Regions from separate parts of the Vibrio maritimus genome, predicted to be linked through region 1. Evidence: predicted binding sites of a transcription regulator. Region 1 holds the regulator's gene; the other holds the start of a gene.
The links. Region 1 encodes PurR, which represses purine synthesis genes. Its sites were predicted from a motif close to TNANGNAAACGTTTNCNTNA; they were not measured.

Region 1 (4,190 bases):
TAGTGTGAGATGTTGACCAAAGTTGATGCCCAAATAAATGACGACAGCAACCAAAACCAATCCTAGTATCAGCTTCTTGCTCATGACGATATCCTTTTGATGACTCAGTATTAGTGTAGTAGAAAGGCTGAGTATGTTTTTCCTTTCAACTAATACAAAAAAATCAGCCATAAGGCTGATTTTTTCTCGAGATGACCGTAACTTAATTAATTAAGCTAGCCAGTTCGTCTCTTTTAGTCTGAGGAATCACAGACCAATGAGTACCATTTATCGCACCTTCAAGAGCCCATAAAAGCTCTAAACCTACGGTACTTGAATGGGTTCTCTGAATGGCCTTGAAAGCCTCAACCGAACCATGATCCTGAAGTTCAACCACTGATTCAATGCCTGCTTTTTTGAGCATGCGCTCAGTGGCAAGGCGAAGATTCGGAAGGTCTTTCAGGCGATTAGGTTTCGCTTCGGATTGTTGCTCTTTCTCAGTTTTCGCGAACTCGAGTGCCTGTTTAGCGTGATCGAGAATACCTTCTTGATCTTGCCAACAGTCTTCAGGTAACGCGAAGTACTTAGTAACAACGGGAAATCCACGCTTTTTATAAACATAAGGCTTGTAACCCAGTTTTTTGAAGGTGGATACGGTCTGACGGTTAGTTCTGATATGTAATTTGTTATTCACTGCTAAGGCAAACATCGTATCATCTACGAAGATGCCAAATCCCCCAAACATGGAGCGAGACTTTACTCTTCCAAGCTGAGCGAATAATTGCATTGAATTTTTTAGTATAGGATTATCCATGCTTTATTCTTTTCTCGGTGTTATTGATTGTGTCACCAGAATCAGGTCCGAGAGTATAGCAATCAGGTGTCAGAGCTCTGTTAGGCATATGCCATAACTGAGTCTTCTCCCCTTGCCATCGGCAACCCCGCTACCTATCAATTAAAAATTGGTTTAGGCCGGAGGCTTTGCGTCCCACCCTTTCAGATGGTTTGCCCTGTGCGTGACTTCATTAGAATAAATGAAAACGACATAAGCCTATGATTACTCAGTTGCAAAAATGTGATGTTGGTTCAAATAATGGTGGGTTATTTGTGCTTGAGGGTGCGTAAAAAACTAACAATCGAGAGAAGAAAACTTGAATGGGGTTCAAAAAAAAGTGCCTGGAAAGGCACTTTTGTCAGCATTATGTAAGGCTTTTGACAGAGTCTCGTTCAACAATCTCTGGGTGCATTTCGAAAATGCGCTTTTCATGACCTTTATCTTTGATTCGTTCTAATAGAATCTCAAACGCGTTTTTACCGACACGACGTTTAGGTTGGTGAACCGTGGTTAGAGGTGGCGAGAAGTACTCAGCCAGCTCGATATTATCGTAACCAATGACAGAGATGTCCTCAGGTACGCGCACACCCAGTTGTTGTAGGCGACTCATCAGGCCAAACGCCATGGTGTCGTTGAAACAGAAGATAGCGGTAGGTCGGTCTTCCATTGCAGCAATACGGTTAGCTGCGATAACCGCTGTATCGCATTCGAAGTTGCCTTCAAGAATACGATCGTCTTTCATCTCGATACCTGCCTCAGCAAGGGCACGTTTGTAACCGATGATACGCTCTTGGCACACGGCTTTCTCCAAGTGACCGCTTAGACAAGCAATATCAGTGTGACCTTTTTCAATCAGGAACTTCGTTGCGAGATAACCGCCTTCTTCGGAGTTATCGATGATCTTGTCCGCTTGTGAGCTTTCTGGGCCCCAGTCCATGATAACTTTAGGAATGTCGGCGTGACGATCAAGCATCTCTAGCAGCTCTTCGGTAAGATCAGAGCACATCACGAGGATGCCATCCACGCGTTTCTCTGCCAGCATGCGAATGTAATCGCGTTGCTTTTCATACACACCACCAGTGTTACATAGGATCAGCGTGTAGCCTTGGCGGTAGCAGTAGCTCTCAACACCATCGATAACCTCAGAAAAGAACAGGTTAGTTGATTGAGTCACTAACATACCAATGGTTTTCGTTGAGTTACATTTTAAGCTACGTGCAACGGCGCTTGGTGCGTAGTTGAGTTCGTCGACCGCCGCCATCACTTTTTCTTGAGTTGCTTCAGCAACAAAGCGAGTCTTATTAATAACGTGGGATACTGTGGTCGTTGAAACGCCTGCAAGGCGGGCGACATCTTTAATAGTTGCCATAGTGATATCCTATTAGTCGCGGCTTGATAATTAACGTTGGTACCGCTTCAAGTATAGTGGTCTTTGCAAACATATAACGCTATGTTGTTGTAAACATAGTATTTGGCTGCGAAAACCGAAAGTTGCATGCAAGCCACGGCGAAAAAAGCTCAGAGCGTAGATTTCAACAGGTGTTTTTGGACACAAGTCCGCGTTGAATGCCAAGGGCATTTGCATTTAAACGGCGGATTGTAGACTTAGGTTTGGGCGCTGGCAATGACTTATCCAATAAATTTATAACTAAAGCGCAAATTAATTCTCACAGATGTGATGCAAATGATTTGCGCTTTAAGGTTGGCTAGCCTTGCTCACCCTCTAGGTAGGTGTAGTCAAGTTGGCAGAATGCTTCGAGTAGTTTAGCGGCAGAGGCATAAAACCCAAACTCGTCGTTGGTTTGGCATTTCGCAACAAACTGAGGTAGCCATGTCATCAAGTAGTTCTTGATGAACTCTGCTTGCTCGTGCAGCGCATCGTTCATATGTGCTTCCGCTTCAAGCTCATTGGAGCGAATGATTAAGTTGCCTAGAAAATCTAGCTCGATCGCGAGGTGATCCGCTGGCTCATTTAAGTCCTTATTCACTGCCACACTGTGCTTAGCTAACAGGTCAGCCATATCCTGTGCAGGTTGATCATTTAAAAGACCAGACTTACCAATATACATAGAGGCATAAGGCAATGCGCCATGCTTGTCCGACTTTAAAAATAGATCGCAAAAATCGGCAGAAAGCTCTAATTGTGCGTCTTCTCTGACTTGAAGGCGGTTCAAGGACTCTGTAAAGACCTGAATGGGTTCTTTTAGGGAAGGGTTTTCTCCTAAGCCAGATAAGAAAGAGCGAATTTCAGGGCTATGGTATTTGTTGAGTTCATCATCAGTGAGCTCGGCAGCGAATAGGCTTGAAAGCCACCAATAGATTTCTGCGCGTTGCTCATTAAATGCTTTGATTTCTTGCATTTGAATAATCTCCAAAAATGATAACTCTATTTTAGCCAATAAAGATGAATAGCAATAACTTGTTGTGTGAAAAATTGAGTTAACTTATGAAAAAATAAGACAAAAATTAATTTCTTTAAGGGTAAGTTAACACGAGTATTCGTTGCATATGAGACGCAATCGTTTTGGTTGTTTTGAATCAAAAAATAGTAAGGTTTCCATGCCTATGAGGGGATGTAGACTAGAATTGTGAATGTTTATGAATAGAATGTCCCTGTCATGACAAGATTGAGAAACCACAGATGAAATATCACGTTTTGGTTGTAGAAGATGACGTAGTCACTCGCAGTAAGCTGGCTGGCTACTTCGAAAATGAAGGCTACTTGGTTAGCGAAGCTGAAGATGGTCAGACGATGCGTCAGGTGCTGGAAGAATCCAGTATCGATCTCGTTATGTTAGATATTAACCTCCCTGGTGAAGATGGTTTGATGCTGACAAGAGAGTTAAGAAGTCAGTCAGACATTGGAATCATTTTGGTGACCGGTCGCACCGATAGTATTGACCGTATTGTTGGCCTTGAGATGGGTGCAGACGACTATGTCACTAAGCCGTTTGAGCTACGTGAACTGTTAGTGCGAGTAAAAAACCTATTGTGGCGTATTTCACTAGCGCGCAAACAGCCAGTACTTGAAGAGTCAGTGCAAAACGAGCATGTGGTTCACTTTGGTGAATGGACGTTCGATAAGCAGCGTCGTTCACTGACGAATAATGGCGACCCTGTAAAACTGACCAAGGCTGAATATGAATTGTTAGTTGCACTCTCAACGTATCCAAATCAAGTTCTGAGCCGTGAGCGTATCCTCAATATGATCAGTCATCGAGTTGATGCGCCGAACGATAGAACCATTGATGTTCTTATCCGTCGCATGCGTGCCAAGATGGAATCAGATCCAAAGAATCCACAGATATTTATCACTGTCCATGGCGAGGGCTACATGTTTGCTGGTGATTAAAGTCGGCTAGCGTGTAGTGATAGA
Region 2 (4,190 bases), 910 kb from region 1:
ATTGAATACATCGTAATGCACCTTCACACTCTTCCTTTAATGCGGGGATAGAAACCACAAACCCTACTTGTTAAGTAGGGTTTGGACAATACGAATTGGCTATATATCATGCCGTTAGCGACAGTTAGCTTGTTGGGCTACCCATCATGCGAACGCCATCTTCTAGCAATGTTAGTTGCTCTTTACCTTTATCGGTCGCCAGAGGCTTAACCACATGGATCATTTGCAGCATGCCTTGTTGGATCACCTCTTCGGTGATTTTAGTGCGTGGTGACATCGCCGACTGATAACTTAACCAACCCACCGCCATCATGTGCAGGGTTGTAACCAGTGACTTGAGCTCTTTATCGTTGATGGTGAGCAAATCTAGCTCTACAAATGCCTTGAGAATGTTAACCAAGTTGCCCTGCAAGCGCTCTTGAACCTCGATGTACTCTTCATGCAGCTTTGGGTCTCGCTGCAAAATCTCTGGCAGATTGGCATAGAAGAAGCGGTATTTCCACATCAGAGTGAAGATAGAATCTAGGTAATGTTTCAGCAGTGCTAGGCTCTCTTGCTGGCCTTGGACTGGGGTAAAACGCTCGATGAGTTCTTGCGAGTAAAGCGCAAAAATCTCGCGAACGATTTCTTGTTTGTTTCGGAAATGGTAGTAGAGATTGCCCGGGCTAATCTCAATGTGCGCCGCAATATGGTTGGTTGTCACGTTGCGCTCGCCATCAGTATTGAACAAGTCGAGGGCGGCATAGACTATTTTGTCACGTGTTTTCATTCTAACTTTTCCTTTCCCTAGTTAGAGTTAGTATACGTGCTCAACTTGTACACGAAAAGTCAAGAGACGGTGAGTTACACTGGTTAGACCAAACAACACCCGTGTTTCGCATGTTCACCACGTGATCCATTCATGGTGAGAAAACAAAAAAGCACCCAATGCAGGGTGCTTTCAATATTCTCGAAGGAGCGAAGAATTACTCTACTTCGTCCATTTTACCTAGTAGGTTGCGAATGCGCTCTTGCCATTGGCTATGCTCGCGCTGCATCTGTTCCGTCTTCTGCTCTAGCTCTACACGGCTGCTGCGTAGCTCTTCAGCTTGGTTCGCTAGCTGTGCTTTCTCTTCTTTCAATTCCTCTACTTCCATTTGAAGAAGAGCGATTGTGTCAACTGCAGTTTGAATTTTTGCTTCTAGTTGTTCCAGTACTTCAAAAGACATCTCGGCCTACCCTTGTTTAATCCTGTGAAATGAAAATGCTTCATTCTATATACCCTATAGTGCCCCATTCTACTCAGCCTAGAGAAGATAGACACGTCCTATATTGCAGATTTTTCACTATTCGGTCAAAAAAGCGCCGTAAACTGACCTGCCGTTTACTAAAAAACGTTATTCAATAATGGCTTCGGCTTTGCAAGCACTCCATCATCTGCGATTTTAACGACAAGATCGCCACCAAACAGATAAAAAGGCAAACGTTTCCCTTCTGATATGCTAGAATTCGCGCCGTAAATCATTTGTCATTTTTCATTAAATTGGAGTCAGTATGAAGCGCGATTTAGCAATGGCTTTTTCACGAGTTACCGAAGGTGCCGCACTAGCAGGTTATAAGTGGCTAGGACGAGGCGACAAAAATGCTGCCGATGGTGCAGCGGTGGAGGTCATGCGCAGCCTACTGAACAAGACCGATATCGAAGGTGAAATCGTTATTGGTGAGGGTGAAATCGACGATGCACCTATGCTGTACATTGGTGAGCACGTGGGTATCGGTGGCGATGCGGTAGATATCGCTGTTGACCCAATTGAAGGCACACGTATGACGGCGATGGGTCAGTCTAACGCGCTAGCCGTTCTTGCTGCGGGCGAGAAAGGCAGCTTCTTGAAAGCGCCGGATATGTACATGGAGAAGCTGGTTGTGGGTCCTGGCGCTAAAGGCGTCATTGATCTTAACAAGCCACTCAAAGAAAACCTAAACAACATCGCAGCCGCGCTGGGCAAAACCCTTGATACTCTCGTAGTGACCACGCTAGCAAAACCACGTCACGATCAGGTTATCGCTGAGATGCAAGCAATGGGTGTTCGCGTGTTCGCAGTGCCAGATGGTGATGTAGCGGCATCGATTCTCACGTGTATGCCAGACAGTGAAGTCGACGTGATGTACTGCATCGGTGGCGCGCCAGAGGGTGTAGTTTCTGCGGCGGTAATTCGTGCGCTTGATGGTGACATGAACGGTCGTCTGCTGCCTCGCCACGCTGTAAAAGGCGATACCGAAGAAAACCGTAAAGCAGGACAAGACGAGCTTGAGCGCTGTGCGGAAATGGGCGTTGAAGCGAATGTCGTGCTGCGTATGGAAGATATGGCACGTAGCGACAATGTCGTATTCTCGGCAACGGGCATCACTAAGGGTGACCTACTTGAGGGCATCGCTCGTCAAGGCAACATCGCGACAACAGAAACCCTGCTGATCCGTGGGCGCTGTCGTACCATTCGACGCATCAAGTCTACGCACTACCTAGAGCGTAAAGACCCAGAGATCCGCGATATCATCCTTTAAGCGGGTTCGCGATAGAAAAGCGCTGATCTCCATCAGCGCTTTTTTTATTTGGTTATACGTCATTTATCCATACGCAACATTGTAAATAATTTGCTTTATTAACCTTATCCGCCATAATACCTCGACTATCTTTACCTTAAGGCTGAACAAACAGAACGGATGCACTGATGAAAGCCACTGATCACATCATAGACATCATAAAACGCGAGGGAGCCGTCACCGCAAAACGTATTGCGGAGCGTTTGGGCATCACGACCATGGGGGCAAGGCAGCACCTCCAAAGCCTTGAAGAGGATGGATTGTTGCGATTCGAAGACGTCAAAGTCAAAGTGGGTCGCCCGAATAGACATTGGTCCTTGACCGCTCAAGGTCATGCGCGCTTTTCCGACCGCCATAGCGACCTCACCATTCAGTTTATTGACGCCATTGAGAATGTGTTTGGCAGTGAGGGGCTTGAGAAAGTCTCCAAAGAACGCGAGTTCAACACCCTCACAACCTACCAACCACACTTTGATCAACTACCCGACTTGCAAAGCAAGGTTCAGAAATTGACTGAATTGCGCGAGAAAGATGGCTACATGGCAGAGCTTGAGCAAACCGATGATGGGTTTGTGCTCATCGAGAATCACTGCCCTATTTGCAAAGCGGCTTCTCGCTGCGAAGCGCTATGTCAATCTGAGCTCAATGTATTTCAAGCCTTGGTTGGCAGCGATGTCAACGTCGAGCGCGATGAGCATATCGTTAAAGGCGCCAGACGATGCGTCTACAAGTTCCACGCAAAACAGTGATCCCAACCTACGTGTCTCAACTCTGAGACACGTCATGCATTTAAGTTTGTCTTTTCTCATTAAGTCCTACGCTATGAATATGGTTCGATAACGTTAGGCATAGGAAGGCAAACATGGCAGAGCCGATTTCACTCCCCTCTTTTGAGGAGCTAGCAGCGATGGCAAAAGAAGACCCTGAGAAGCTCAGCCAGCTGCGACATCAATTGTGTGAGCAGTTTATCGAGAGCTGCTCGAGTGACATGCAACCAAGACTGCATGCCCAACAATCGCACATTGAGCGAGTGCTGCAGCGCGCCAAAAACCCTATCCACGCCAATGTGCTGTTGAGAGAAGAGCTCCACAAGCAGATCGTTAAATTTTCAGAGGCACTGCATGGTGATCTCCCATCGCCAAAACAAACGGCCGATGTATTGCCATTTCGCCGCGATGAGGAGTGGCGCTGAACCAGCTCATTAGTAATAGAAAAACAGTCGCGCACTAAAAAGGGAAGCCAATGCTTCCCTTTTCTCACACGATTCGTAAGCGCATTACTTGGGCTCATCACCGTATTGGTTAGGACCTTCTGTGCCCTTAAGAAAACCGCACTCCACTAAAATCCATGCACCACACGCTAGGGCTGAAAACGACAACAAACTTTGCACCATCGACGGCTGAGCGGCTGTCGCAGGATCTAACGTCGGTAAACTCATGCGCCCAAACACCAATGGCAAGTTAAGCAATAGCCACCAATTAGATTTATTGCGGTCATGCCAACGCTTCGCCGTGATAGCTAGGTCAGGGATAAGCAACATCAGCAATAGCAAGGGCAACAAAAACTGCATCACATTAGGGAATAGAAAATTAAGCCCCTGTGCAACAATC

Region 2: glpX (class II fructose-bisphosphatase) is a predicted target of PurR. The motif match lies at 1,455-1,474, and genes of this name have one in related genera.

Annotation. Positions count from the first base shown of each region.
Region 1 is NZ_CP090438.1:2,375,627-2,379,816, reverse strand. It holds gene LY387_RS10795 (TVP38/TMEM64 family protein) at 1-84, opposite strand, end outside; gene LY387_RS10790 (TfoX/Sxy family DNA transformation protein) at 203-793, opposite strand; cyclic di-GMP riboswitch class I at 911-999, opposite strand; gene purR (HTH-type transcriptional repressor PurR) at 1,179-2,183, opposite strand; gene torD (molecular chaperone TorD) at 2,521-3,174, opposite strand; gene torR (two-component system response regulator TorR) at 3,456-4,166, shown strand.
Region 2 is NZ_CP090438.1:3,289,733-3,293,922, forward strand. It holds gene LY387_RS15145 (DHH family phosphoesterase) at 1-21, opposite strand, end outside; gene LY387_RS15150 (TetR/AcrR family transcriptional regulator) at 125-769, opposite strand; gene zapB (cell division protein ZapB) at 966-1,208, opposite strand; gene glpX (class II fructose-bisphosphatase) at 1,534-2,541, shown strand; gene LY387_RS15165 (helix-turn-helix transcriptional regulator) at 2,709-3,329, shown strand; gene LY387_RS15170 (DUF3135 domain-containing protein) at 3,443-3,772, shown strand; gene LY387_RS15175 (DUF805 domain-containing protein) at 3,857-4,190, opposite strand, start outside.